3 regions of the Erwinia sp. BNK-24-b genome follow, and region 1 is predicted to be linked to each of the others. Evidence: predicted binding sites of a transcription regulator. Region 1 holds the regulator's gene; each other region holds the start of a gene.
What was found. The regulator Fur, encoded in region 1, represses iron uptake genes when iron is present. The targets are predictions, from matches to a motif close to ATAATAATGAGAACNACTATCAA.

Region 1 (10,121 bases):
TTGGGTAGCGCTATCGCCAGCGAAGATCGGGAAATTGTCGATCAGATTAGCCAGTTTGGCGTGAAATATAAGGTAACGGATAACCAGGCTGCGCAGCATGGTGTGAACTGCGCAGGGCTGGGGGCCGACTGGGCCTCCTGTAACCGGGCAACGATCACTTTAACCAACCCGGGGCCGGCAATCGACAGTAAGAACTGGGCAATTTATATGTCTAACGTTCATAAAACGCTGAAGGTCGACAGTGAAGAATTCCGCATGGTGCATATTGTCGGGGATTTGACCCGGCTGGAGCCTACGGAGAAATTCAAAGGCTTTGCGGCCGGTGAATCAGTGGTCATTCCGATTATAAATGAATACTGGCAGCTATATATCACCGACGTCATGCCTCGCTGGTACGTTACGTCGGGCAAAGCAAAGCCTAAAACTATTGCCAGTACCGATTCTGAAGATCTGACTACCTTCGTTGAGCCATTCGGCAATCAATGGAAGCGTATTCCGGATGATAAAAACGTGCTGATGGCCGCAGCGAGCCGCTTTGACAAAAACAGTGACGTGGCTCTGCTACCCGCCACAGCCTTAAGAGGAAAAATTGTCCCTGAGCCGCGATGGGCAGAAATATTGCCGGAAGATGCCGACCTGTCAAAAGGCGTAAAACTGGACCTGAGCAGTTTACCTGCAGAAATGGAACTGGCGGTGCAGCAGCGTTTTCAGCTGTCGGGAATAAAAGTACAGGGCAGTGGTTATAAAATTTCTACGCGCGTTGACGGTAAAGCGTTAAGCAAAGAGCTGGCAGTTTCAGGCGGCTATCTGTTAACAATCGGCCAGGATAAGGCTGAAGTCATTGGTTACGATCGCAACGGTGTGTTCTATGGCCTGCAGTCAATTCTCTCACTGCTTCCGGCCGATGGCAGTGCAAAAATCGCCACCATGAAGGTCAATGACGCCCCGCGTTTTGCTATGCGCGCCGTTTTTCTGGATGTAGCCCGCAATTTTCACAGTAAAGCCGCCGTGATGCGTATGTTAGATCAGCTGAGCGCATGGAAAATTAACACCTTCCACTTTCATCTTAGCGATGACGAAGCATGGCGAATTGAGATCCCGGGCCTGCCGGAGCTCACGGAGGTTGGCAGTAAGCGCTGTCATGACCTCAGCGAGCAGCGTTGCCTGTTACCACAGCTGGGGTCAGGGCCGGACAGTGACAACAACGGCAGCGGCCATTTTAGCCGCCAGGACTATATCGACATTGTGAAATACGCTGCGGCTCGCGGCATTAACGTTATCCCGGAAATAGACATGCCCGCCCACGCCCGTGCCGCCGTCATTTCCATGGAGGCACGCTACAACAAACTGATAAAAGAAGGGAAAAGAGCAGAAGCTTCAGAATACCGCCTGGTTGACCCCACTGATGATTCTAATACCACCTCGGTACAGCTTTACGATCGTACCAGCTATCTGAACCCTTGTTTGTCATCTTCTCTGCGCTTCACTGATAAGGTTATCAGTGAAATTCAGGCCATGCATCAAGAAGCCGGGCAGCCGCTGCAAACGTGGCACTTTGGCGGCGACGAAGCGAAAAACATTCGCCTGGGGGCCGGTTATTCAGACATAAATAAACCCGTTGCCGGCACTGGCCTTCTTGATATGAGTAAGGAAGACAAGCCGTGGGCAAAATCGCAGGTTTGCCAGGCAATGATCAAAGACGGCAAAGTAGCGGATCTTGAACATCTGCCCAGCTACTTTGCGCTGCAGGTTAGCCAGCAGGTTAAGCAACATGGTATCGACAAAATGCAGGCATGGCAGGATGGCCTGAAAGATGCCGAAAATGCCGACACGTTTGCCACTAAACGTGTTGCTGTTAATTTCTGGGATACGCTGTACTGGGGTGGTTTTGATTCGGCTAACGACTGGGCAAATAAAGGTTATGAGGTAATTATCTCCAGCCCTGACTACGTTTATATGGATTTTCCCTACGAGGTAAATCCACTGGAGCGCGGTTACTACTGGGGAACGCGGTTTAGCGACGAGCGTAAAATGTTTAGCTTCGCACCTGATAATCTACCGCAAAATGCCGAAACCTCTGTGGATCGCGATGGTAAAACCTTCACCGCGAAATCTGACAAAACCTGGCCTGGCGCTTATGGTCTGTCGGCCCAGCTCTGGAGCGAAACGTCACGTACCGATCGTCAAATGGAGTATATGATTTTCCCTCGCGTGGCTGCAGTGGCTGAAAGAGCCTGGCACCGCGCGGCCTGGGAGCTGGACTATAAGGCGGGTAAAGAGTTTATTGGCGGTGTTACCCAACATGTTGATCGGCAGGTGCTGCTGGAAGACTGGCAAATGTTCGCTAATCTGCTGGGGCAGCGTGAGCTGGCAAGGCTGGATAAAGCCGGCATTCATTATCGCCTGCCGGTTCCCGGTGCGCGAATTGCCGATGGTAAACTGGAAGCCAATATTGCGCTGCCGGGGTTAATCATTGAATATAGCGTGGATGAGGGGAAAAACTGGCGGCGCTACGAGGCAAATATGCAGCCAACGGTCGCTGGCAAAGTTATGGTCCGTTCTGTTAGTCCGGATGGAAAACGTTTCAGCCGTACAGAAACGCTCTGATATGCCCGGCTCACTTATGCGTTTGGGAAAATAGCAGGGCGCATTCTTTGTATCTAAAATACGGATTTTGCCAGATTGATCGTTCAGACCGCTGGCTGGCACTTTTTGCGGATCGATTGTGCTTTTTAACAAAAAGCCTGCCCTTGGGTTAAAAAAAAACCGGTGAGCGATCACCGGTTTTTTTGTATCAGGCATTATTTATCGTGCAGCGAGTCATCTTCACGGCAGTCGCCGGTGGCGCAGTGGCCATAAAGGTAGAGGCTGTGGTTGCTCAACTTGATACCGTGTTTGGTGGCGATATCACGCTGGCGAGATTCGATGGATTCATCTCTGAATTCGATCACTTTGCCGCAGTCCAGGCAGATAAGGTGGTCGTGATGATGCTGCTGCGTCAGTTCGAACACGGACTTGCCGCCTTCAAAGTTGTGACGGGTAACGATCCCTGCGTCATCAAACTGGTTCAGCACGCGGTAAACCGTGGCCAGACCAATCTCTTCGCCCATATCAATCAGGCGCTTATACAAGTCTTCCGCGCTGACGTGATGGCTCTCTGGCTCCTGAAGCACTTCCAGAATTTTTAGTCGAGGAAGCGTGACTTTCAGGCCGGCCTTCTTTAATGCGGTGTTGTTGTCAGTCATGCGGATATTGTCCTGTTACTTTACTGGTCACTAAATGGCTGAAAAGCCGTGAGCATCGGTCGACGCAAAAGCTGAGCGTCTCATTATAGAACTGATGCCTGGAAGAAACCACAGCAGAGATGCAAAACCATTGAGGGATGTAAGGATAAGATGTCGTTACGTCCGGAAAGCAAGCACCCATCTGTACCGGGTTAATATTCGTACATTCAACCTTTATCATCATTATGGTGAAAAGCGTTGCGTGAACGGAGCCGTACTATTGTACCGTTTTCCAGGCAAAAGTTACAAAAAAGTAGCTATCGATGCGATAGGAAAATGCGTTGGCCCGCACAAAATTGCCTGTTCGGCGGGCCGGGATCATCAGGCTTCGAGAATATCTTTCAGCTGAAGTTCTTCAGAAATCTGGTTTACCCACTTCTCGGTGCGCTCTTTGGTCAGTTCCGGCTGACGATCTTCATCAATGGCTAAGCCCAGGAAATGATTGTCGTCCGCCAGGCCTTTGGACGCTTCGAAGTGGTAACCTTCGGTTGGCCAGTGGCCCACGATGACCGCGCCGTTCGGTTCGATAATATCGCGGATAGTGCCCATCGCATCGCAGAAATATTCCGCGTAATCTTCCTGATCGCCACAGCCAAACAGCGCAACCAGCTTGCCGTTAAAGTCAATCTCTTCCAGCGTTGGGAAAAAGTCATCCCAGTCGCACTGCGCTTCGCCGTAGTACCAGGTTGGGATGCCCAGCAGCAAAATATCAAAGGCTTCAAGGTCTTCTTTGCTGCTTTTAGCGATATCATGAACTTCAGCCACCTCGTTACCGAGCTGCTTCTGGATCATTTTTGCAATGTTTTCCGTATTGCCCGTATCGCTGCCAAAGAAAATGCCTACGATTGCCATGACTTTAATAACCTCTTGAAACTTAATGATATGCGGCGGCTAGCCTGATGATGTAAACGGCAATAATAGCAGACAGCCACGGGAGGATAAACGGCTAATCCTCCCACATTTGTCGCTTTGTGCTTTGCCGCTGCGCCGCTCAGCGCGTTGGTTTGGCTAACTGCGCCATGAGCATCTCTTCAATCAGCTCGCTGCGGCTCATGTTGCGCTGCTCGGCGAGCTGGTTCAGGGCATCAACCGCGTCACTGTTCATTTTCAGCTCTACGCGCTTCAGCCCGCGCACTTTATCACGCTTAAGCTGGTTGCGTTTATTAATACGCAGCTGCTCATCACGCGTCAGCGGATTGGTTTTGGGTCGTCCCGGGCGACGCTCGTCTGCGAACAGATCGATCGTGGTGCGGTCCGTGTTTTCTTTTGCCATAGAATCGTGATACTGAAGGCTGGAGTTCTGATGGATTGGGCCATTAACATCGGCGACCGCAGTCGCCGACAAATTTTAGCGCGCCATCATACCCCAGTGAAAGTCGTGTCGACAAGATTAAAGCCTTTTACCGAAACAATTGTTTTCACAGAGCAAAAAAGCGGCGAATGGCGCGTAAAACGGCATCGGGCTTTTCAGCATGCACCCAGTGACCCGCTCCGGCTATCACATGCGCCTTTGCCGCAGGAAACTGAGCCAGCAGCGCCTGGCGATAATCTTCCGTTATATAGGGAGAAAGCTCGCCGCGAATAAACAGCGCCGGGCCGGGCCAGGCAGGCTGCGCTTGCCAGCCAATGATTTGATCATAGCACCGCCACAGCACAGGCACATTAAAACGCCATTCGCCATCATGAAAAGACTTCAGTAAAAACTGAATCACGCCTTCTTCGTCTATAGTTTGTCGCATCAGTGCGGCGGCTTCGCGGCGACCGGTGAGGCCCGCCTCGCTCACTGCCTTAAGCGCGGCAAAGATTCCGTCATGGTGGCGCTGCTGATAGGCAACCGGTGCAATATCAATAACAACAAGTTTTTCAATGCGTTCCGGCGCCAGCGCGGCCAGCATCATGGCGATTTTGCCGCCCATGGAGTGGCCGATAACGGAAAATTTTGCGATGCCCTGCTGGTCAAGCGATGCCAGGATGTCGTGAGCCATTGCCGGATAGTCCATCTCGTCGGCACGCGGCGAGAGGCCGTGGTTACGCACGTCAAACTGGAGAACGCGACAGGCATCTTTTAACCCACGCGCCAGCACGCCAAGGTTGTCCAGATTGCCGAAAAGACCGTGAATCAGCACGACTGGCGCGGTAAAAGTGTCCATTTGTTCAGATTGCAGGCGGTAATTCAATTTCATGGCAAACTTCTTACAGGAGAAACGAAGGGTTAGGGTATCATAAAACATTGATTTTCTGCCGGAGCGGGCCGCCGGATCGTAAACGATCTTTTTACGGCATATTCCGACTTTTGTTCACAATCGGGGCTGGCGCTACACCCCGGCAGGATTTAACTTTATAATCCTCGTGTTAGAGCTGGTCTGTCTGCGCATGCGCAAAAACATGTCGCTAACTGGCTCTTATCAGCAATAATCGTACTGGATCAAGATGAAAACTATTGAAGTCGACGAAGAACTCTACCGTTATATCGCCAGCCACACGCAGCATATCGGTGAAAGCGCCTCTGATATTTTACGCCGGATGCTGAAATTTTCTGCCGGTCAGACGGTGGAAAAGGCGCCGGCACCCGCAGCAGCGCCTGCCGCGGTAAGCGTTGAAACGGCTGTTAAAGAGGAAGCCCGCCCGCAGGATCGCGTTCGCGCCGTGCGTGAACTGCTGCTGTCGGACGAGTATGCGGAGCAGAAGAAAGCGGTAAACCGTTTTATGCTGATCCTGTCGACTTTATACAATCTGGATCCCAAGGTATTTGCCGCCGCGACCGAGTCACTACACGGTCGTACGCGCGTCTACTTTGCAGGCAATCAGCAAACCCTGGTACAGAATGGCACCCATACCAAGCCGCAGCATATTCCGGGCACGCCGTATTGGGTGATTACCAACACTAACACAGGTCGCAAACGCAGCATGATTGAACACATCATGTCGTCCATGCAGTTCCCGGCGGAACTGGCAGACAAAGTTTGCGGCACCCTCTAATAAGCGTCAGGGAGAAGCGCCAATGGCCAGTCACCCCCGTGCCGGGCAGCCAGCCCAGCAGAGCGATTTGATTAACGTTGCACAATTAACCTCGCAGTATTATGTCCTGCAGCCGGAACCCGGCAACGCAGAGCATGCGGTAAAATTCGGCACGTCCGGCCATCGCGGCAGCGCAGGACGACACAGCTTCAACGAGACGCATATTCTGGCCATTGCTCAGGCAATTGCGGAAGAGCGTAAAAAGAACGGCGTTACTGGACCTTGCTACGTCGGCAAAGACACGCACGCGCTGTCTGAACCGGCCATTATTTCCGTACTGGAAGTACTGGCGGCGAACGGCGTGGACGTTATTGTGCAGCAGGACAACGGCTATACGCCGACGCCCGCTATCTCTAACGCCATTCTGGAGCACAACAAAGCGGGCGGCGCACAGGCTGACGGCATCGTTATCACGCCTTCGCATAACCCACCGGAAGATGGCGGCATTAAATATAACCCGCCAAACGGCGGCCCGGCCGATACCAACGTGACCAAAGTAGTTGAAGATCGCGCTAACCAGCTGATCAAAGACGGCCTGAAAGACGTTAAGCGCATCGCGCTGGATAAAGCCTGGGCAAGCGGCCGTTTACAGGAAAAAGATCTGATCCAGCCTTATATCGAAGGCCTGGCAGAGATCATCGATATTCCTGCTATTCAGAAAGCGGGCCTGAAAATCGGCGTCGATCCGCTCGGCGGCTCCGGCATCGCCTACTGGCAGCGCATTGCGGAATTCTACAAGCTGGATCTGACTATCGTTAACGATTCCGTCGATCAGACTTTCCGCTTTATGCACCTGGATAAAGATGGCGTGATCCGCATGGATTGCTCTTCTGAAAGCGCGATGGCGGGCCTGCTGGCGCTGCGCGACAAGTTCGATCTGGCGTTTGCCAACGATCCGGATTATGACCGCCACGGTATCGTCACGCCGGCTGGCCTGATGAATCCAAACCACTACCTGGCCGTTGCTATCAACTACCTGTTCCAGCATCGTCCACAGTGGGGCAAAGAAGTCGCCGTCGGCAAAACGCTGGTTTCCAGCGCGATGATCGACCGCGTAGTTAACGATATTGGCCGCAAGCTGGTTGAAGTGCCGGTTGGCTTTAAATGGTTTGTTGACGGCCTGTTCGACGGCAGCTTTGGCTTTGGCGGCGAAGAGAGCGCGGGCGCATCCTTCCTGCGTTTTGACGGCACGCCATGGTCTACCGATAAAGACGGCATCATCATGTGCCTGCTGGCTGCGGAAATCACTGCCGTAACCGGTAAAAATCCGCAGCAGCACTATGACGAGCTGGCCGAGCGCTTTGGTGCGCCTAGCTATAACCGTCTGCAGGCTTCCGCAACCTCCGCGCAGAAAGCCGCGCTGTCGAAGCTGTCGCCAGAAATGGTAAGCGCCGACACCCTGGCAGGCGATCCTATCACTGCACGTCTGACCGCTGCGCCAGGCAATGGCGCCTCTATCGGCGGCCTGAAAGTGATGACGGAAAACGGCTGGTTTGCTGCACGTCCTTCCGGTACGGAAGACGCCTACAAAATCTATTGCGAAAGCTTCCTGGGTGCCGAGCACCGCGAGAAGATTGAAAAAGAAGCGGTAGAAATTGTTAGCGAAGTGCTGAAAAACGCTTAATCGCGAAAGTCGACATATTAAGGCGCTGACTAGTCAGCGCCTTTTTTTATTATTGACTATCTCGCGATATAATAATTTCCTGATTTCCCTTAAAGCGTTTTGCAAACCCGGCTGTTTCTCCCATTAAACAATGCCGTAAAATAACGTTATTTTAACCGTGTATAAATGGCGCGCTAAAAATAGCCGTTAAATTCTATTAATGTTCAGTAAGATCACGAGGCTATTATCCTGCGAAGTTATGTTACTAACGTGATTTAATGTAAATAATCGGGTCGACTTATAGTCGTTGCGAAAATTAAGGGGTAGCCTGGATATTGGCGAAAGCAAACTTTCATCGCAACTGCCGTTACCATTCAGCAATGTTAAATTATGGTTAAAAACCTTCCTTGAATTAACTGTTATTTAACTTTTTAGGGCGAATAAAATAATCAACCTTAACAGGTCTGATGAGTGGTAAATAATCAGGCAAATTGGTATTATTTTAACCAGTCCGTTTTGATTATTCAGGAGGGTTTATGAACCTTTACCAGCGTTATTCATTGCCTCATCTTATCCTGCGCCGTACCGCAACGATGCTTGTTGCTATCCTCGCGCTGCCCGTTATGCTGTTTTATCGCGACAGAAGCCGGTTCTATAGCTATCTGCATCGCTGCTGGTGCAAAAACAGTACGCAGCCGGTCTGGCTGGCGCAATCAGAAATGGCCGCAACGGAGCTTTATTAAGTTTCGCCTCCTGTCCGCTTTATAGCGAATGGCCTTTTTTAAGCTACTTCAGGCTGCTGATAAACTTTCATTTTCAATTATCAGGTCGCTTTCAAACCGGTAAATAATTAGCAGAGCCAGAGCCAGAGCCAGAGCCAGAGCGGACACGGACACGCCGTAACCTCGTCCTCGGGGGCTCGTTTGGCGCGCTCATGCGCCAAAACGGGCCGTTGCTCTGGCCAGGGCTTTTCCCTTCAGCAACAGTGTCCACAGCCTGTACTTTAAACCTGTACAAGATATTTTGTTTTGTATAGTTTTAATGGCTACACTTAAGGGTGTCCGTAGCGAAGGGGAGAAAGAGATGAGTGATAAAATTCCGGTAGGCATCAGCGCCTGCCTGCTTGGCGACAGCGTCCGTTTTGATGGCGGCCACAAGCGCTGCGCTTTTGCCGCTGAAGATCTGGCTCCTTTTATGCGCTATGAACCCGTTTGTCCGGAAATGGCCATTGGTCTGCCAACGCCGCGCCCGGCGCTGCGTCTCACCGAGCAATCTGACGGTGCCGTTGAACTTTGCTTTAGCAATGGCAAGGGCGAGCCGCTGACCAATGAGATGCAGAGCTTTTCCGAGAAGAAGATCGCTAACCTGCATCACCTTTGCGGCTATATCGTCTGCGCCAAATCGCCCAGCTGCGGTATGGAGCGGGTGCGCGTATATCAGCCGGAAAATAACAACAACCGTAAAGAAGGCATCGGTATCTTTACGCGCGAGCTGATGAAGCAAATGCCGTGGTTGCCGGTGGAAGAAGACGGCAGGCTGCACGATCCTGTGCTGCGCGAAAACTTTGTTGAACGCATCTACACGCTGCATGAATTTAATCAGATGTGGCGCAGCGGCCTGACTCGCGGCAAGCTGATTGCTTTTCACAGCCGCTATAAGCTTTCATTGTTAGCCCACTCGCAGCCGGAATATCGTGAAATGGGGCGCTTTGTCGCCGCTGTGGAAAGCTGGTCTTCACTGGAAGCGTTTGCCTTTGAGTATCGTCAGCGCCTGATGGATCTGTTGAAACACAAGGCGACGCGCGGCAACCATACCAACGTGATGATGCACGTTCAGGGCTACTTCCGGCCGCAGCTAAATGCGAAACAGCGCCAGGAACTGAGCTCGCTGATCGATCACTACCGGCAGGGGTTACAGCCGTTGCTGGCTCCGATGACGCTATTAAAGCACTACATGTCGGAATACCCCGATCCTTATCTGGCGCAGCAGCGCTATTTTGAACCCTATCCGGAAGCACTTCGCCTGCGTTACGGCCATTAATTTTTACACGGAGCTTTATGGCTACCCACCTTGTCTGGATGCGCAACGATCTGCGCATCCACGATAACTACGCGCTTCATGCAGCCTGTCGTGACGAAAATGCTACCGTGCTGTCGCTTTATATCGCCACGCCAGAGCAGTGGCGCGCGCATGACATGTCGGCAAAGCAGGCCGCG
Region 2 (10,121 bases), 2.1 Mb from region 1:
GCTTTTTTTCGCTGCCACCGTTCCTACTGCGTCAATCTGAGCAAGATCCGCGAGATAGAGCCCTGGTTTAACAACACCTATATGCTTAAGCTGCGCGACCTGGACTTTCAGGTGCCGGTCAGCCGCAGCAAGGTGAAAGATTTCCGCCAGCTGATGCGGTTATAGATCGCGGCACGGCAGGTTAGCCGTCCGGTATTGCCTCGCCAGATAAAACAAAGGCCGGAAAATCCGGCCTTTACTTTACAGAATGCTGCCCAGCGTCTGGCGCAGATGCGCACCGGCGCCCAGCAGGCCTGGCTTATCGTGAGTGATCAGATAAACCGGGATATTCTGCACGTAGTCTTTGAAGCGGCCTTTGTCTTCGAACGCGGCACGGAAACCGGAAGCTTTAAAGAATTCCAGGAAGCGCGGCACGATACCGCCAGCGATATAAACGCCGCCGAAAGTGCCCATCGTCAGCGCCAGGTTGCCGCCAAAACGTCCCATAATCACGCAGAACATGGCCAGTGCACGACGGCAATCGGTGCAGCTGTCATCCAGCGCGCGCTGCGAAACGTCTTTTGGCTTTAAGTTTTCCGGCACGCGCTGGTCGGCTTTGACAATAGCGCGGTAAAGGTTAACCAGACCCGCACCGGAAAGGATACGCTCGGCTGAAACATGGCCCAGCTCGGCGCGTAACACTTCCAGGATCATATCTTCTTCGTCGCTGTTAGCGGCGAAATCGACGTGACCGCCCTCGCCCGGCAGGCTGACCCAGCGCTTATCCACATGCACCAGATGCGCCACGCCCAGACCGGTTCCGGCACCGTAAACGGCAACCGGCTTATCCTTGACCGGCGAAGTGCCGCCGAACTGCATGACGTCCTGCTCGCTCAGCATAGGAATGGCCATCGACACGGCGGTAAAGTCGTTGATGATCTCCAGATGCTCAAAACCCAGGTTCGCTTTCATTTTGCTGGTGGAAAAAGCCCAGTCGTGATTGGTCATTTCAACCCAGTCATCGGTTATTGGGCAGGCGATGGCGATGCAGCCATCCGTGACATCCTGCTGCTGCTCGGCAAGATAAAAACGGATGACGGCCTCAAGGCTATCGTAGTCTGCTGTGGAGAACGTTTTGGCTTGTGAGATAGCACCGTTCTCAACTTCACACAGTGCCAGGCGCGCGTTGGTGCCGCCTACATCACCTACCAAAGCATACTTAGTCATTATTGTTTTGCTCCGCTTACGTCATATGTACACACTATAAATTTCCCCCACTCAAACAACAACGCCCACCCGGCAAAAGGTGACGCCGCAACCGACTACCTTACCTGCACTGGCGGCAGTTTCCCACGGGCATCAATCTGAATCTGTTAGTAAAGCCAACATTTCAGGATGCGTTGCGCTCGTGAAGCGCCGTCGTCACCGCTTTTAACAGAGGCGGCACGTCAAGCTGCGGCAGCATAACCTCCACCAGCGAGAGACGCGAGGTCTGTTCAATCACTTTCATCACTTCCTGCAATTGGGCAGTCTCTGTTACTCGCCAGCTTTGCGCCTGACACTGTGCGCTGAACGCCTGCGGTAGCTGCGTCCAGTTCCATGCAGCTATATCATTGTAGCGCTGCCGCTCGCCGTGGATGGCCCGCTCTACAGTATAACCATCATTATTGAGCACAAAGATGACAGGCTTCAGGCCATCGCGCAGCATGGAGCCCAGCTCCTGAATCGTCAGCTGCGCAGACCCATCGCCGCTCAGCAGGATCACGCGGCGCTCAGGGCAGGCAATCTGCGCGCCCCATGCGGCGGGCAGCGTAAAGCCTATCGATCCCCACAGCGGCTGGCAGAGGAAAGTGACGTTATCGGGCAGGCGTAGCGCCGCCGCGCCAAACGCCGTGGTTCCCTGATCGGCCAGTACAATGTCGCCAGGCCGCAAAAAATCCTGCATAGCGTGCCAGAAGCCGTTTTGCGTCAGCGCGCCGTCTGCACAATCGACAAGCGCCGGAGGTTGCGCGCCAGCATTATGCCAGTCGCGACCGTAGCGTTTTGCTAACCGATGCAGTGCCGCGACGGCATCCTTCATCGCCAGCTGCGTAAACTGTTGGCTGCCTATGCGGCTAACGTAAAGACCAACATCAATATTACGCAAGGAATCAATTTGCTGGGTAAAGCCCGCTGTGATGGTATCCGTCCAGACTGCGCCAACGGTGATAATGACATCGCACTGTTCAATTATCGGTTGCGTATCCCCCGCGCTGGCCGCTCCGGCATAGGTGCCAACAAAGCCTTTCTGCTGTTCCGGCAACACGCTTTTACCCATCAGCATGGTGGTAAAAGGCAGCGGTACGTCCGTGACCCACTGTTTTAGCGCATCGCGCAATCCGGCACGATCTGCCAGAAAATCAGCAAGTAGCGAAACGCTTTTCGCCTTCGCCAGCAAGGCCTCCGCCGCTGCGGTAAAAGCGTCCAGGCTGCTTTGCAGCGATTCCGGCCGGTATGAAAGCGAACCTTCAGGCGGCGCTATCTCTGCTTCTGCCACGTCAGTCGGCAAAAAGAGGTAAACGGGACGGTGTTCACGCAGAGCGGTAATCAGCAGCCTGTCGATTTCTGCCGCGGCGTTCTCTCTGCTCAGGATGGCCTGCGCTACGGTAACTTCGCGCGCAACGCGCACAAAATGGGTAAAATCGCCGTCGCCCAGCGTATGGTGCAGCAGCAGTTTTTCCGCCTGCGCCGCGCTGGATGGCGCGCCAACAATATGGATAACCGGCAGATATTCCGCATAGCTACCGGCCACGCCATTCAGCGCGCTTAACTCACCTACGCCAAAAGTGGTCAGCAACGCCGCCGCGCCGCGACAGCGCGCGTAGCCGTCGGCAGCATAGGCCGCGTTCAGCTCGTTGCTGCTGCCCATCCATCGTATGCCTTCACTGGCAATAACATGATCCAGAAATTGCAGGTTGTAGTCGCCAGGCACGCCAAACAGATGAGCAATACCGACCTGCTGCAGCCGGGTTAACAGATAATCGCCAACGGTGATGTTTTGCATAACGGTTCCCTTAAGGTGGGCATTCCCTTGAGTATTGCTGATTTTTTCAGCGCCATTGGTAATGTGTCGCCAGAAAAAGTGGCAAGGAAACGTGCCGCCCGGTGCTTTTCCTTAAGTTGCGATCTGTCACGCGCTCCGTTTCGGTGTAAACGTATACACTACTATGCTTATTTTGCTTTTAACCCTGAACCCGGGAGTTTTCATGGTTTACCAGCCTGACGCAAAACGTTACCAGACAATGAGTTATCATCGTTGCGGCCATAGCGGACTAAAGCTGCCGGCCGTTTCGCTCGGCCTGTGGCACAACTTTGGCGACAGCACCCTGGTGGAAAACAGCCGCACGCTGTTACGACACGCCTTTGACCAGGGCATCACGCATTTCGATCTTGCCAATAACTACGGGCCACCGCCGGGTTCGGCAGAAGAGAACTTTGGCCGTATCCTGCGTCAGGATTTCCACTCGCTGCGCGACGAGCTGATCATCTCTTCTAAAGCGGGCTATACCATGTGGGATGGCCCTTATGGCGACTGGGGCTCGCGTAAGTATCTGATCGCCAGCCTTAACCAAAGCCTGAAAAGAATGGGGCTGGACTATGTCGATATTTTTTATCATCACCGTCCGGATCCGGAGACGCCGCTGGAAGAGACCATGACCGCACTGGATCATCTTGTGCGTCAGGGCAAGGCTCTCTACATCGCGCTTTCCAACTACCCGGCCGAGCTGGCGGCAAAAGCTATCGCTATCCTGCAGCAGCTGGGAACGCCCTGCCTGATCCACCAGCCCAAATATTCCCTGTTCGAACGCGCGCCGGAAAGTGGGCTGCTGGATGTTTTGCAGCAGCAGGGCGTTGGCTGTATCGCTTTTTCCCCGCTGGCGGGCGGCGTGTTAACCGATCGCTATTTGCAAGGCGTGCCGGAAGATTCGCGCGCGGCCAGCGGCAGCAAATTTCTGAGTAGCGATCAGCTCACGCCAGAAAAAATGGAAAAGGTTCGCCAGCTGAATGAACTGGCGCAGCAGCGCGGACAGAAGCTTTCGCAGATGGCGCTGGCATGGGTGTTGCGCGGCGGTCGCGTGACGTCAGTGTTGATTGGGGCCAGCAAAACCAGTCAGATTGATGACGCTATCGGCATGCTGGCGCAGCGCGATTTTAGCCAGGCCGAGCTGGAGCGTATTGACGCGATTCTGGGCTAGCCCTTATCCGCCGCGCAATGCGGCGATTTTGCTGGCCGACATAGCTGCTAACACTTTTCTGACGCTTTTAAGAGTTTCCCAGGCGAAATCGTAACGTTCTCTTTATAATACTGGCACCAGGGCGGCGCAGTTCTGCCGCCGATAAGGAGAGAAAATGAAACGTTTACTGCTTGTTGCCACCTTGCTGGCAAGTTTATCGCCGTTGGCGATGCACACAGCCTATGCCGACAGCGCCCGCATTATGCTGGCACCTGGCGTTTCGCTGCATTTAGGCGATCGCGATCGTCATGGACGCTACTGGGACGGCGGCCGCTGGCGCGACGGTCGCTGGTGGCGTAATAACTATCGCTACAACGAAGGTCGCTGGTGGCGTCACGAACAGTGGCGTCGCCATGAAGAAATGCGGCATCGTCAGCAGTGGCGGCACGATCGTGAACGTCATCGGGAATGGCGTCACGAGCATGACCGCCGTCCGCCACCGCCGCCACGCTGGTAGAAACAAAAAGGGCGCTCGTTGAGCGCCCTTCTCTTTTGTGCCGCGATTAGAGCCCTTTGGCCATTTCGATCAGCAGGTAAAAATTTAGCGCGACGACAATGACTACGATGACTTTCCCCATCCACTGCATCAGGCGGGAATTCACCATATCCCCCATCATTTCGCGATTGCCGGTAAAGGAAAGCAGCGGGATCAGCGCCAGCGCGATACCAAAGCTAAGCAATACCTGGCTCATGACCAGAATCTTTGTTGGTTCCCAGCCTGCCAGAATCACGATAAAGGAAGGCAGCATGGTTACCACGCGGCGAACCAGCAGTGGAATGCGGATATGGATAAAGCCCTGCATCACTACCTGACCCGCCATTGTCCCCACCACGGTGGAAGACAGCCCCGCGGCCAGCAGGCTCAGTCCAAAGACCAGCGCTGCCGCACGACCCAGCAAGGGATCGAGCGTCAAATAAGCCTGGTCCAGCTCGGCAATGCCGGTATGGCCGCTAAAGTGAAAAGCTGCCGCTGCCGTCGCCATCATCGCCAGGTTAACAAAGCCCGCGATAGTCATCGCAATCGCCACGTCCAGCTTGGTGGAAGAATAGCGTTCAGCGCGGCTACCGCCGTCAGGGTTTTGCGTCAAAGATGAGTGCAGATAGATAACGTGCGGCATGATGGTCGCGCCCAGTACGCCAGCGGCCAGCAGCACCGCATCCGCAGTGGGCAGTGAAGGCACCGCGACGCCCTGCAATAAGTCCATGACCTTTGGCTGCGAGAAAAACAGCTCGATCACGTAGGCCGCCGCCACAAACAGCAGCAGGCCACCAATGACCATCTCCAGCGGCTTCTGACCCCGGCTTTGCAGCATTAAAATCAGAAAGGTGACGACGCCGGTCAGCACCGCACCCTGTAGCAAACTTACGCCAAAAATAAGCTTAAAACCGATGGCCGCGCCGATAAATTCCGCCAGATCGGTTGCCATCGCAATGATTTCTGCCTGTACCCAGTAAAACCAGACGGCAGGACGAGGAAAGCGGTCGCGAATATGCTCCGCCAGGTTTTTGCCTGTCGCAATGCCCAGCTTGGCTGACATCAGCTGGATCACCATCGCCATAATGTTGGCCCAGACCACCACCCACAGCAGCTTGTAGCCGTAGGAAGCGCCCGCCTGAATATTGGTCGCAAAGTTGCCGGGATCGATATAGCCGATCGCTGCAATAAAGGCTGGCCCCATCAACGCAAATTTAATTTTACGGGAACTTCGGACCGTTTGCTCCGCCGCGCGGCCTTCAAACATAGTCATACCCCTTAATACACCTGAGAAGAGCATTGTTATTCAAATGATAATGATTTTCAATATCATTTAATCTGGTTAAACTTATCGCTGTGATAGCCTACGCTAAAAAGTATAGCCATTGCTATACTTTCAGGCAAAGCTTTCCGTGACTAAAATGTAAGCAATAAATGTACTTTAGGTTAAAAAAGATTCCCCTACAAGCTGACGGGTGTTTTTTTAAACAGTACAGGAACGTGATCGGAAAGCAAATTGTCCATTTAAGACGATAGGAATTTATTATATTGAGGCTTTAGTCTCGTTTTTCTGCAACTTGTTACATAGAATGTGCAGCGAAATATAACAGCCTTCAAATTTGGAGCATCCATGTCCCACATTCTGCATTTTGCACTGGCATTGGTGGTGGTGACGCTGCTGGCCTTACTGGTCAGTAGCGATCGTAAAAGCATCCGCGTGCGTTTTATTATACAGCTTCTGGTTATTGAAGTTTTACTGGCCTGGTTCTTCCTGAATTCAGAAGTGGGTCTGGGCTTCGTAAAGGGATTTGCCGGCTTTTTCGACAAGCTGCTGGGCTTTGCCGCGCAGGGAACCAGCTTCGTCTTTGGCAATATGAACGACAAAGGCCTGGCGTTCTTCTGGCTTAACGTGCTTTGTCCTATTGTCTTTATCTCTGCCCTGATCGGTATTTTGCAGCACTTCCGTATTTTACCCGTTGTCATTAGGGCGATCGGGACAGTGCTCTCTAAGGTCAACGGCATGGGTAAACTGGAATCTTTTAACGCGGTAAGCTCGCTGATTTTGGGACAATCAGAAAACTTTATCGCCTATAAAGATATCCTGGGCAAAATGTCGCAGCGCCGCATGTACACGATGGCGGCCACGGCGATGTCGACCGTTTCGATGTCCATCGTCGGTGCCTACATGACCATGTTGCAGCCTAAATACGTGGTGGCGGCCCTGATCCTGAATATGTTCAGCACCTTTATTGTCCTGTCGCTGATCAACCCTTACCGCATCGAAAGCGAAGAAGATTTAAAGCTGAACGATCTGCATCAGGGCCAGAGCTTCTTTGAAATGCTGGGTGAATATATCCTTGCCGGTTTCAAAGTGGCCGTGATCGTGGCGGCAATGCTGATTGGTTTTATCGCGCTAATCTCCGCCATTAATGCGCTGTTTGACACCATTTTTGGTATCAGTTTCCAGGGCGTGCTGGGCTACGTGTTTTATCCGTTTGCATGGGTCATGGGCGTACCGTCTGCTGAAGCGCTACAGGTTGGCAGCATCATGGCTACTAAGCTGGTGTCTAACGAGTTTGTGGCGATGATGGATCTGCAGAAAATTGCCGCCACGCTGTCGCCACGCGCTGAAGGTATTCTGTCGGTCTTCCTGGTCTCCTTCGCTAACTTCTCCTCAATCGGTATTGTGGCCGGTGCCATTAAAGGCCTGAACGAAGAGCAAGGTAATGTGGTGTCGCGTTTTGGCCTCAAGCTGCTTTACGGCTCTACTCTGGTCAGCGTGCTGTCCGCTTCTATTGCCGGTTTAGTGCTGGGCGGCTAATAGCTGTTTTCGTTTACTGTTCAGCGAAAGGCGAACCTCCGGGTTCGCCTTTTTTGCAGCGGTCGCTTTAGTTAACCGCCCGTTACTCCAGCGGCACCTGCAGATGGTCGCGCAGCGTCTTGCCCTGATAATCTTTTCTGAACGCACCGCGCTTTTGCAGTTCCGGCACCACGTAATCGGCAAAATCATGCAGCGACGCGGGCATATCCGCCGGCATCAGCACAAAGCCGTCGCAGGCTTTGCTTTCCACCCACTCAATCATTTCGCTGGCGATGCTTTCCGGCGTCCCCACCAGCACCGGAAAGGAAGCGCTGGCCGCATAGCTTTTTGCCACCTCCGCCAGCGTTTTCCCTTGCCTGCGGGCTTCGTTAATCACGTACTCAAAACGACCTTTACTGCCGCTGATGGCAGCAAATATGTCGGGAAACAGCGCGTCGGGATCGTGTTGGGAAAGATCGTAATTCATGCTGGCAGACATAAAGCTCAGCCCAGCCAGCGGATTGACCAGCTCATCCAGCTGGCGGCGCTTCTCTTCCGCTTCCTGCTGCGTAGCGCCGACAATCGGCATGATGCCCGGCAGAATTTTACAGGCCTGCGGCAAACGGCCTTGCGCCGCCATCGCCGTTTTGAACTGTTGGTAAAACTGCTGCGCCCTTTCCCGTTCCGGCTGCACGGTAAAAATAACTTCGGCCACGCGCGTGGCAACCTCTTTGAAATCCTGGGATACGCCAGCCAGAATTTGTACCGGCCTGCCCTGCGGCGAAGCGGCCACCGTCAGCGGGCCTTTAATTTGAAAATGTTCACCCGCAAAACGGGTATAGCTGACCTTATCCGGCCGGGCATAGATGCCACTCTCTTTGTCGGCCACCAGCGCATCCGGCTGCCAGCTGGCCAGCAGCTGGTGAACCGCATCGATAAATTCGCCAGCCCGCTTGTAACGCTCCTGGTGTGCCAGGTGCCGGGTGCGGCTGAAGTTTTTTGCCTCGCCGTCGTTAGTGGACGTCACCGCATTCCAGGCCATGCGTCCGGCGCTGAAATGATCCAGGGTGGCGATGGTACGTGCGGCATGAAAAGGTTCGCCGTAGGTGGTGGAAAGCGTGCCGCCAAGGCCAATACTGTGGGTAAACAGGCTGAGCGCCGTCAGCAGCGCCATCGGCTCCGGCCGCGCATAGCCGGGACGGTACTGTACCGTTGTGGCGATATCGCTGCCGTAAATATCATCGATAGACAGCTTGTCGGCGATGAAAGCAAAATCAAACTTTGCCTCTTCCGCTTTTTTTACCAGCCTGAGCCAGGTATCAAGCGCCATAGGATCGTGATTTTGCGCAGCGGGATGACGCCATCCGCCCGCGTGCAGCCCGGTATCGCTAAGATAAAGCGCCAGATGCATACTACTTCTCCTGCGCCAGGCCAAGGTCGATAAACGTCGTGGCCCGGAGCGGCTGCGGGATCAGGCCGTTTTTAACATACAGATCGGCAGTGTTTTGCTGTACGGCTAAGACCTGCTGCTGATTGCTGACCACGGTATTCACCTCCCGTTGCACTTTCGACAGCGCCACCTCCTGCGGGATGCGCAGCAGTTTACCGATCATGGTTGCATAAGCTTGTGGGTGCTGTTCTCCCCATGCTCGGGCGCGCGTCAAACGCTGGCTAAAGTCGCGCAGCTCGGCGCTTTTCGCTGCGATAGCCTGATTGCTGGCTATCAAATAGTTCAGCGCCGGATAGTCTTTGCCATCGGCAATAATCTCCGCCCCGGACTGATGGGTAGCGAACGAAACGTAGGGTTCCCAGGTGGAAACCGCATCTACGCCGCCCTGATCGAGTACCAACGTCGCCTCAGCAGGCGTGGTAAAAACAAAATTGACCTTATCGACAGCAACGCCCGCCTTCAATAAAGCCTGTAACGCCAGGTTATGGCCGGAGGAGCCTTTCACCGTGGCGATACGTTTTCCAGCCAGGTCGCGAACAGAATGAATCGGGCTGCCTTTTTTAACGATAATGGCGTTACCGGCATACTTTGTGGCCAGAATGCCTTTGGCATCCAGTCCGGCGGCCACCGCAAAGGTTAGCGGCGCATCACCTACCGATCCAGCGTCAATCGATCCGGCGCGCATCGCTTCCAGCAGCGGTGCGGCATTGGCGAACTCATGCCAGTCCAGCGTATAAGGTAAATTATTCAGTTCACCAGCGGCTTGCAGAATTGCCCTGGCGTTCCCGCGCTGGTCGCCAACGGACAGCGTGTTAGCCGCAAAGACCGAAAAAGAGAGCAAGCTTAATAAGGTAAGAGAAGTAAGGCGCAGCATCACAGAGTCCCGAATGATAAAAAATGAGACTAGCATTGCTTTTTTCCGATCCAAATGTCCATTTTGTACAATGTTTATGCAGAAAAAGACTATTCCCGCCATAGCTGATTTTCAGCTTTGCTCAGCAGATTTATGAATTTCACAGCTAACGTCTCTGAACGTAGGGTTTTCTTCAGCACGCCGGTTTGGCAGCCCTCACTTCGGAGAACTCCCCATGAGCATTCAGTTTCTTGGCATGATTGGTCATCGTCTGGCCTCAGAGATCATTG
Region 3 (10,121 bases), 1.8 Mb from region 1:
GGGCATACACGCCGCAGATAATCAGCTGGTCGCGGCCGGTTTCCTTCAGATGCTGCTCCAGCGGCGAACGGTGGAAGGCGCTATAACGCCATTTTACCAGCACTTCGTCGCCCTCTTCCGGCGCCAGTTCGGCGACTACCTTCTGCTGCTCCGGATGCTTGTTCAGGCCCGGCCCCCACATATCGTTCAGCAGCGCGCGGTCTTTATCGCTCTGATGGTTCGGCTGCGCCGTGTAGTAAACCGGAATATTGTTCTGACGGCAGTAGCTGCGCAGCGCCGCGATGTTGCTGATGACCTGTTTGATCATCGGGCAATCTTCGCCCCAGAAATTGATGAAGTAGTTCTGCATATCGTGAATAAGCAGCGCACCGCGCGAAGGGTCAAACGCCCACTTCACCTTGTTTTCAGGCAGATCGGCTGCGGTCGGCAGTGCATAGGCTTTTAGTGCAGGAATAGACATGTTTTCTCCAGAATTCAGTTAGTTTGCGCGGCCAGCTGGTGACGCAGCAGTTTCTTATCCACTTTGCCAACGGGCGTCAGCGGCAGCTCGTCAACCGTTTCGATGCGGTCGGGCAATTTGTAATCCGCAACGCCCAGCTCGCGCAGATAGCGGCGGATCTCTACGGCGCGCACGGGGCGCTTGCCGACAATAAAGGCGCAGCTTTTCTCACCTAGCAGGCTGTCTTCCATGGAGACCAGCGCGACGTGCAGAATCGCTTCGTGGCGCAGCAGTAAGTTTTCGATCTCTTCCGCCGCTATTTTTTCACCGCCGCGATTGATCTGATCTTTCTCGCGACCCTGCACGCAGATATAGCCGTCCGGCGTAATGGAAATCAGATCGCCAGAGCAGTAGAAGCCGTTGGCGTCAAAGGCGCTGGCGTTGTGCTCCGGGCTGCGATAGTAGCCGCGAAACGTGTACGGGCCGCGCGTCATCAACCGTCCGGTTTCGCCCGGCGGCAGCGGATTGCCCTGCTCGTCCGCGACCCAGACTTCGTCATCCGGGCTCATTGGCTTGCCCTGGGTTGAGCAAATATGCCAGGCGTCGTCGTTCAGCTGCGTGTAGTTGACCAGCCCTTCCGCCATGCCAAACACCTGCTGAAGCTGACAGCCGATTTCCGCCGGAATACGCGCTGCCAGCGCTTCGCTTAACCGCGCCCCGCCAACCTGCAGCAGCTGCAGCGAGCTGAGCGCACGACTGGTGCCCCACTCCTGAATCGCCTGTAGCCAGAGGCTGACCGCTGGCGGCACCAGCGCCGTAACCGAAATCTGATGTTTTTCAATGAGCGGAAAGCAGAGGTTGGCGCTTGGATCGCTCGCCAGCACGACGCAGCCGCCGCCGTAAAACACGCCTAAAGAGCCGGGCGAGCTGAGCGGATAGTTATGCGCTGCCGGTAGCGCGCAGAGATAGCGAGTTTTTTCGTTAAACCGGCAAACTTCCACGCTGCGACGGATACTGTAATAGTAGTCGTTGTGCGTACGTGGGATCAGCTTTGGCGTCCCGGTACTGCCGCCGGAAAGCTGGAAAAATGCCACTTCGTCAGCCTTTGAAGGGGCGGCAACAAAATCGCCCTGCGCTTCAGCGATCAACGCTTCCAGCGAGATATCATCCTCGCGGGCATTACGCAGCACCACTTCGCGCAGCGAGGGATAGCGCTGGCGCAGCGGCTGTAGATAGTCGTCGCTGGCAAACAGCGCATGCTGCCGATCGACGATCAGCAAGGCGGGTTCAATCTGGCTGGCGTAGGCATCCAGCTCCTGGCGCTGGTGGCTGAACAGCGCGTTGACCGGCGCTACGCCGATTTTCAGCAGCGCAAACAGCACGATATAAAATTCCGCCACGTTGCCTAACTGCACCAGCGCGGTATCGCCACACTTCAGGCCGCGACGCTGTAAGGCAGCAGCGAGACGGCTGCTGGCCGCTTCAAGCTGCTGATAGCTGTATTCGCGGTCGCCTTCAATCAGCGCCGTGCAGGAATTATCTGCCTGACGCGACAAAATGTCCGTCAGCGGCAGATCCAGCCAGTAGCCTTTTTCACGGTAGCGGGCAGCAAAATCGGCTGGCCAGCGGGAATAGGAAATCGTCATGGAAATGTCCTTATTGCAGTCCAAATACGTGCAGCATGGTGCTGAGCTTGACGCCGGTTTCGCGCCACTCCGACTCTGGCGACGAGGCCGGAACAATGCCCGCCCCGGCGAACAGGCGGATATTTTTTCCGGCCAGGGTGCCGCAGCGGATGGTCACCACCCATTCGCCGTTGCCTTCGTCGTCACACCAGCCAACGATGCCGCCGAACAGCTGACGATCGAACGGCTCCAGCTTTTCAATCCACTGGCGGGCCGCAACGTGCGGATAGCCGCTGAGCGCAGGCGTAGGATGCAGCAGGCAGGCCAGCGAAAGCGCCGTTTCCTGCGCCGAGCTGGTTTTGCCTTCAATCGCGGTCGCCAGATGCCACAGCGTTGAGGTGGTAATCAGCTCAGGCTTGTCCGGCACGTTCAGGTGACTGCTGCGCGGCTTCAGCACGTCGTGCATCGCGCTGGTGACCAGGCGGTGTTCATAGCGATCTTTCTGTGAAAACATCAGCTGTTCGCCAACGGCCAGGTCCCGCTCTTTGTCGCCGTGGTCGCGGCGTGCGGAACCGGCCAGCGGCAGCGAAAAGTAGGCCTCGCCAGATTTACGCAGCAGCAGCTCCGGGCTGGCACCCAGCAGCGTACTGCCATCCGCCAGCGGAACGTGAAAGTGATAGCTGGTGGGATTGAGCGCCACCAGCCTGTTCATCAGCGCGGCGGCGTTGACCGGCTCTTCCGTCGTGATATCGATCAGGCGCGATAGCACCACCTTGTCTAAACCTGGCTGAGCGGTCGCTTCTGCCGCTCGCGCCACCATCTCCTGAAACTCTGCCTGCTCGGGAATGGCCCGGCGGCCTGTAATAACCGGATTTGGCGTAGCGCTGGCCCGTTGGGCTGCGGCAATCTGCTGCTGGCGCGAAAAGGTTTCCGCGCGTTCGGGGATAAACAGAGCGGAAGGCTGCCGCGTATCGAACGGAATAGCGCCAACCAGTATCGGACGCGCGATCCCCTTCTCTTTTGCCGCTGCAAAGGCGCTACGCACCTGTTGCTGAAACGCGCCCTGCAAATTGTCGCCGTCGGCGGCAGGACAGGTGACTTCGGCGAAGCGACCCTGAGTGATTAAGCTTTTCCACGCGGATCCGAAGAAAAAGCTCTCGGTTGAGAGAGGAACTGATGTTTTAACGTCATCAGCACAAAGCGTCTCCATATCGGCCTCCAGCCACAGCGATAATAAGGTTAATAATGATTATCATTTGCATTATCAACGCGTAACTTTAAGTAAATATTTTGTGATGTCAAGCGCCGTATCACAGTTTAAAGAAGCGGAAAACCTCACGCCGCGACCTGGCGCAGTATTAGCGCCTTTAAACTAAGCGTGTACCCTGCCCGCAGAAGCTGGCAGGGCAAGATTATTTTGCGACGCTTTCTACCGGCTCGGGAACCGGCTGGCGATAGCGCCTGAGGGAGCCGAAAGCACAGGCCAGTACGACGCCGATAAGCGCCAGTCCCAGCCCGCTGCTGCTGGCAGCGGCGGCAGGTAGCATGACGGTGGTCATGGCACCCAGCAGCAGCGCCCCCAGAGAATCACCCATCACGTTTTGCGCCGTCCACAGGCCGTTGATGCGGCCCAGCATGGCGTCCGGCGTCAGATTCTGGATCAGCGTGTATTGCAGCAATGCGCTTAGCGCGCTCAGATAGCCGAACAGCATCAGGCACAGCGCGCCCGCCTGCCAGTAAGGCATCAGCCCGCATAGCCCTACCGCCGCAAAAGCCACAATAGCGCTCAGCAGCATCACCAGCCCGGGGCGTGGATGCTGTGCCAGACTACCGCTGGTTAACGCCCCGGCTGCCGCACCTAAAGGGATAGCCGCGTAGAGAAAGCCAATTTGCTGCGCGCTCAAATCCCAACGCACTGCCAGCGCCGGATAGAGCACCCGCACCGCCGTCGCCATAGTCAGCAAAGCGCCCACCAGCGCCACGCCGCCAATCAGTGGATGCCTGAACAAAAATTTCAGGCCTTCCAGCAGCGCATGCAGCGGTTTGGCGTGCGACTGCGGCGGCGGCGGGAGCTGCGGCAAACGCAGCAGCGGGATTAGCGTAATAAAGCTACCCGCCGCCGCCAGCGCAAAGTCCCAGAAGACGCCGCCGGAAGCCAGCAGCACGCCGCCCACCATGGGCGAAATTACCGCGCCCAGCCTGACCGTCAGCATAGTGATAGCACCAGCCTGCATCAGGTTTTCGCGCCCCACCAGCGCGGGCGTGGCGGCAAGCAGCGCCGTTACGCCAATCGCGCCGAAGAAGCCGTCCCACAGCCCCAGCAGATAAATCACCGTCAGTGAAGGCGACGGCAGCGCGGCATTGATGCACAGCCCAATAAAGCCCAGCCCACAGGTAGAACGGGCGAACAGGATCAGGCGGCGGCGCTCGTGACGATCTGCCAGCACGCCGCCGTACATCAGGCCGGTAAACAGCGCCAGGCCGGTCAGCGTGACCGCAAGGCTAACCTGCAACGAAGAACCGGTCAGCGCCTGGATCTGTACCGGCACGCCGACGCCCAGCAGGCCCAGCGCCAGGATCGAGATAAAGCGGGCGATAAATACCGCCCGAAAAGCAGGATGCGTTTTCAGCAGGCTAAGGCTGAGCATAAAAGCGTGTTTTTTCATCCGGTCGCCTGGTTAAGAAGTTGGTTGAGGCGTGGGCCAATATGGGTGAACGCTTCCGCCGAAATAATATCGACGTGGGCGCACTCAACTGGCCAGGTTTGCAGGCTGTCCAGCCAGGGCGCCCAGGCCGTCTGCGCATCCTGACCGGGCTTAAGCGTTTTTTGCGCCACAAAAAGCGTTGCCTCGCCCGCAAAATGACGGCTTTTTGCGGTGGCCAGCAGTCGTACGGCGTCGCCATAGTTGCCTTCGATAGTGCTGAACAAATCGTTGCTCGCCGCCGCTTCCAGCGACTGACGCAGCCCCTGTTGCGCCGCCATAAAGGCTTCGCGCTCGCGATTGATTTCCGCCAGCACCTCTTCGTCCAGCTGCTCCGTACTTCCCCAGCTTTGCGTTTCAGGCGGCCAGGTATCCAGCAAACCAAGGAACGCCACTTGTTCCCCTGCGGCCTGCAAACGTGCGGCAATGGCGTGCGCCAGCGTGCCGCCAAGCGAGTAGCCCATCAGATAATAAGGCCCATGCGGCTGCTGTTGGCGCAGCGTGGCCAGATGGTGGTCGCATACCTCATCCAGATTATCTGCCTGCTGCATTGGCCCGCGTGGACGCGGCGACTGAATGCCGATTAGCGACCAGCGCGCATCCAGATAGCGTTGCAGGATGCTGAACTGCCAGGCGAAACCAGAAGCGGGATGGAAGCAGAACAGCGTGGGGCCGTCCGTACGGCGCAGCGGTAAAATCGTTTCCATACCTGCACGGCTCGCTTCCTCTTCCGTTTGCTGCTGCGCGAGCTGAGCGGCCAGCGCGCCGACGGTTGAAGCAACCATCACCTGCCCGACCGTCACCGGACGATCGAGGCGGCGGCGCAGATCGACCGCCAGCCGCATTGCCAGCAGCGAATGGCCGCCGAGCGCGAAGAAATCGTCGTTAACCGAACGCACCTCGCATTCCAGCAGGCGGGCGAAAGCGTCGGCCACTATGGTTTCCACGCCCTCCGCTGGCGCACGCCCTTCTGCACTTGCCAGCTGCGGCAGCGGCAGCGCTTTGCGATCCAGCTTGCCGTTAGCGCTGAGTGGGAAAGCCTCCAGCTGCACCAGCACCACCGGCACCATGTGCGCGGGCAGACGTTCGCTCAGCTGTTCACGCAGCACGGCCAGATCAAGCCCGCCCGCTGCGGAAACCACATAGCCGACCAGCTGGCGCTGATCGCCGCCTGCGCTGGCGTTACCCAGCACGCACGCGTTGGTCACCGCCTGCGCTACGTTATCCAGCGACAGCAGCGCCTGATCGATCTCACCCAGCTCGATCCTTTGCCCACGGATCTTAAGCTGATCGTCGCTGCGGCCCAGATATTCCACCGCGCCATCGCTGAGCCAGCGCGCCACGTCGCCGGTGCGGTACATTATTTCACCGTCGCTTTGCGGATCGGCAATAAAGCGGCTGGCGGTCAGATCCGGACGCGCCAGATAACCCTGGGCCAGCTGCACGCCGGTCAGGTAAAGATCGCCTGCGATCCCTGGCGGAACCGGCTGCATGTTGCCGTCGAGAATGCGCAGCCCCGTGTTCCATACCGGATAGCCAATCGGCACGCTGGAGCCGGTCACCTTTTGCAGCGCTTCGCCGTAAGCCGGATACCAGCTGACGTCCACCGCCGCCTCGGTCGGGCCGTACAGGTTGTGCAGCGGCACGCCGGTTTTGGCCTGCCACTGACGGCAGAGATCGGTCGGCAGCGCTTCGCCGCTACAGAAAACGCGACGTAGAGAGGCGCACGCGCCGTCATCCTGCAACGCCGCCACGAAAGCCGCCAGCATTGAGGGAACAAAGTGCGTGGTCGTAACGCGATAGCGGCTAAACAGCGCCTGTAGCGCCTGCGGATCGCGATGCGCTTCCGGTGGCGCCATCACCAGCTGCGCACCGGTCAGGAACGGCCAGAAAAACTCCCAGACCGACACGTCAAAGCTGCACGGCGTTTTTTGCAGGACGACATCATCTGCGCCCAGCGGATAGTGGTTTTGCATCCACAGCAGTCGGTTAACAATCGCTTTCTGCCCGACCATGACGCCTTTTGGCCTGCCGGTTGAGCCAGAGGTATAGATGACGTAGGCGGTATGGTGCGGACGCGACAGATCCTGCTCGATGGAGCCAGCGGATAAAGCAAGCGGCGCGTGATAGCAGAAGCTCTGCACGCCAGCATCAAAGCGGCTTCGCTGCTCTTCAGTGGTAATCAGCAGGCGCGGCGCGGCATCTTCCAGCATCATATTCAGTCGGTCTGTCGGATAACCGGTGTCCAGCGGGAGCCAGGCGGCGCCCAGCTCGACAATCGCCTGCAGCGAGAGTGACAGAAATACTGAGCGCGGCAGCGCCACGGCCACAATATCCCCCGCCTGAACGCCTTTTTTCTTCAGCTCATGCGCCAGCGCCGTGACCTGCTCGCGCATTTCACGATAGGTAAAATGATAGTGTTCATCGGCCAGGGCCGACGCGTCTGGCGTGCGCCGCGCCTGTTCGATAATCAGGCTGCTCAGCGTCGTCACCTTAACGTCAACTGCCGTATCGTTAACCTGCTGCAAGAGCTGTTTCTCACCAGGATGCAGCAGGTCTGCGCGGCCACAGTCCATCTGCGGATTGAGCGCAAACTGGTTAAGCAGCAACGGCAGCCTGTCCAGATGCGCGCGCAGCGTTTGTGCCTGATAGCGTTCGGCGTTCGCCAGCACTTCCAGCGATACGTTGCCCTGCTCGTCAAGATAAAGCGCGATTTCCAGATCGCGAACCGGCCCGGATGCCAGCTGATGCGTCACGCCTTCCATCCCGGCAAAATCGAGGCGGTAATCAAACATCTTCAGGTTGATCACCGGCCCGAACAGCGGGCTAAGCTGGCCAATATCGCGCTGGATCTGCTCGGCATCGTAACGCTGGTGGCGACGCACCTTTTTCAGCTGCTGCTGGAGCCGCTCGGCCAGCTGCGGCAGCGTGGTGTGGGGCTCAATGCGCACCGCCATCGGCAGGACGTTCAGTACCGGTCCGGTCGCGCTTAACGCCGCCGATCCCAGACGGCGCATAAAAATAAATCCGGCGCTGTATTCACTCCTTCCGCTAAGGCGCGCAAGCCACACCGTTACCAGCGCCAGCGCCAGTTCCGCCGCGTTAAGGCTGCTCTGCGCCAGCAGCGTCTGAAAATCTTTGCTGTCGAGCCGTAAGTGCTGGCGGATTAGCCGCGTGGTGGCGCTTTGCCCGTCCAGCGGCAGCACCGAGAGGCTGGCCGGCATCGGTAACTGGCTGGCCTGCTCCTGCCAGAAAGCGGCATCGCGCTGCCTGGTCGCCGAGGCGTTGTAGCGATCGTACTCTTCCACTACTTCGCTAAAAGGCACAAACGGCGTTGGTTGCGGCGGCGTCCCTGCGCAAAGCGCCGTATAAATTTCCGCGATACGGCGGGTAATCGCGGTAAAACTGAAGCCGTCGACCACCAGATGATGGAAACGTTGATACCAGTACCAGCGCGTGTCGCTTAAGCGGAAAATGATATGGCAATAAACCGGGCTGCCGCTGCTGATGCGTAAATCCTGATCGAGATCCTGCTGCATTGCGGCCAGCGCCGAAGCAACCGGATCGGCCTCCTGACGGAGATCGACACAGCGCGGCGCGGCGAAAACAGCGTTGTTATCAACCCACTGCACCGGCACGCCATCCTGCTCATCAAAACGCATGCGGAGCGTGTCGGCCTCCTGCATGCCGCTGACTACCGCCTGACAAAGCAGCGGCTCGTTCAGTTCGCCGTTCAGCTCGACGTAGTGCGCCACGCTCCAGGCGTTGACCTGCGGCGAAAGCTGCTCCGCCATCCAGATGCCTGGCTGCGCGGCAACCAGCGGCATTACCTGCTGTTTTATTTTCTTCACCAGCGTTTCGCCTGTTTCAATAGTCATGATGTTTTCTCCGCTGCGGCGCAATCCGGGGTCAGGTTCTGCCAGCGGCCAGCCAGCCAGTCGTTGCAGGTCTGCTGCGTAGCCGGGCCATACACCCGCTGCCAGCCTGCCGGCAACGTACAGTGTTCAGGCCAGAGGCTGTAACGCTTGCCGTTTTGCAAAATGAAAAACGGGCCCTCTGGGCGATCGAAAGGATTACTCTGTTCCATCGAAAACTCCGGATAAGTGAAAAGGTTGCCACAGCGTGGTCAGGCCGTTGATCAAACCGCCGCGCCAGCAAAGCGCATCGTGCCCGCCGTCGAAAAGGCGATAGTGCAGCGAGGGATGTGCCCTTTGCAGTAGCGGATAAATATGTTGATTAGCCCGTAAAATAACCGGCTCACGCAGGCCAGCTTCCAGATAAATGCGCAGCGGGCTACCCTTGCCTAAACCTTTGGTAAGCTGCTCTGCCAGCCAGCCAGGTTCGCCCGTCTTTTGACGATGCGGCCACCAGAACGAGCCGGACTGGCTCAGCACGCAGCCGAAGCGCTGCGGCCAGTGCAGGCCAGCGTAAAGCGCGGAAAGGCCGCCAAAACTCTGCCCGGCAACCACCGTTGTCGTGGCATCGTCGCGCCAGCTAACCTGCGTGGACAGCAGCGGCAGCAGCTCTTCCTGGACGGCCAGCCAGAAATCGGGATTACAGGTAAGTTCCTGACCGCGATGCTGCGTATCAATCGCGTCGATGAGCAGATAGACCGCTGGCGGCAAATGGCCGCAGTTGGTTTCCGCCTGTAGCGCTGGCCATACCGGCATCTGTTCTGCCCAGAATTTGCCGTCCAGCAAAATGGCGAGCGGCAGCGGCTGCGGGCTTTCGCCGGTGGTGAAAAGCCATACCCGGCGCTGATTGCCCAGGCGCTGGCTTTGCCACTGGATGCAGCGAGGCGCGGTAAATTCGGTTTCATTTTTGTCCCAGCCCGGCTGCGCGGGTGCCTGCGGTAAATGCAGCGCGGAGGCGGGATGACCACGTCCCCCCTGCCAGCTGTTGGGATTAAGCGGATCGGCAATGGCCTGCGGCAACAATTTGCGCCAGCCTTCGCGCAGCGCCGTGCGATCCGGCGGCTGTTGCAGCGCGGCGGCGGAAAAGTCGTTTTCGCTGGTGGAAGGAATCAAACAGTAGCTGCCGCGCCAGCTGGCGTTCAGGCGAACCTGCCACTGCCAGACGTCGCTGCCGTCAATACGCTGTAAGCTTTGCGGCGCGCGCGGCTGATGGTGATCGGTCACGCCGGTTATATAGATCCAGACCCATTTAACCGGTGAAGTCAGCTCCCCACCGGCCGGGTCCTGCCAGTAAAACGTCACGGTGCAAATATCGCCCTCCGTCACGATTGAAGGCGAAACCAGGCCAGGCTTTTGCGGCCAGGCTACAACAGGATCGCTTTCTAAACTGCCAGCCATATCATTGCCTTATATAAGAGGTAAAACCGGAACGGCGTCAATT

Region 2: ACMGGR_RS05270 (Nramp family divalent metal transporter) is a predicted target of Fur. The motif match lies at 6,033-6,055, and genes of this name have one in related genera.
Region 3: ACMGGR_RS06820 (isochorismate synthase) is a predicted target of Fur. The motif match lies at 3,304-3,326, and genes of this name have one in related genera.

Annotation. Positions count from the first base shown of each region.
Region 1 covers NZ_CP179901.1:3,272,261-3,282,381, reverse strand. Annotated here, with positions in the region: gene ACMGGR_RS14990 (beta-N-acetylhexosaminidase) at 1-2,607, shown strand, start outside; gene fur (ferric iron uptake transcriptional regulator) at 2,802-3,245, opposite strand; gene fldA (flavodoxin FldA) at 3,606-4,136, opposite strand; gene ybfE (LexA regulated protein) at 4,276-4,557, opposite strand; gene ybfF (esterase) at 4,703-5,467, opposite strand; gene seqA (replication initiation negative regulator SeqA) at 5,715-6,263, shown strand; gene pgm (phosphoglucomutase (alpha-D-glucose-1,6-bisphosphate-dependent)) at 6,286-7,926, shown strand; gene ACMGGR_RS14955 (YbfA family protein) at 8,442-8,648, shown strand; gene ACMGGR_RS14950 (YbgA family protein) at 8,989-9,945, shown strand; gene phrB (deoxyribodipyrimidine photo-lyase) at 9,963-10,121, shown strand, end outside.
Region 2 covers NZ_CP179901.1:1,124,859-1,134,979, reverse strand. Annotated here, with positions in the region: gene ACMGGR_RS05295 (LytR/AlgR family response regulator transcription factor) at 1-165, shown strand, start outside; gene glk (glucokinase) at 241-1,206, opposite strand; gene ACMGGR_RS05285 (alpha-keto acid decarboxylase family protein) at 1,370-3,022, opposite strand; gene mgrA (L-glyceraldehyde 3-phosphate reductase) at 3,225-4,214, shown strand; gene ACMGGR_RS05275 (DUF2502 domain-containing protein) at 4,369-4,710, shown strand; gene ACMGGR_RS05270 (Nramp family divalent metal transporter) at 4,757-5,995, opposite strand; gene ACMGGR_RS05265 (NupC/NupG family nucleoside CNT transporter) at 6,359-7,549, shown strand; gene ACMGGR_RS05260 (LLM class flavin-dependent oxidoreductase) at 7,632-8,939, opposite strand; gene ACMGGR_RS05255 (aliphatic sulfonate ABC transporter substrate-binding protein) at 8,941-9,852, opposite strand; gene ACMGGR_RS05250 (LLM class flavin-dependent oxidoreductase) at 10,067-10,121, shown strand, end outside.
Region 3 covers NZ_CP179901.1:1,506,816-1,516,936, reverse strand. Annotated here, with positions in the region: gene ACMGGR_RS06830 (isochorismatase) at 1-460, opposite strand, end outside; gene ACMGGR_RS06825 ((2,3-dihydroxybenzoyl)adenylate synthase) at 475-2,085, opposite strand; gene ACMGGR_RS06820 (isochorismate synthase) at 2,096-3,274, opposite strand; gene entS (enterobactin transporter EntS) at 3,477-4,730, opposite strand; gene ACMGGR_RS06810 (enterobactin synthase subunit F) at 4,727-8,644, opposite strand; gene ACMGGR_RS06805 (MbtH family protein) at 8,641-8,853, opposite strand; gene fes (enterochelin esterase) at 8,840-10,078, opposite strand.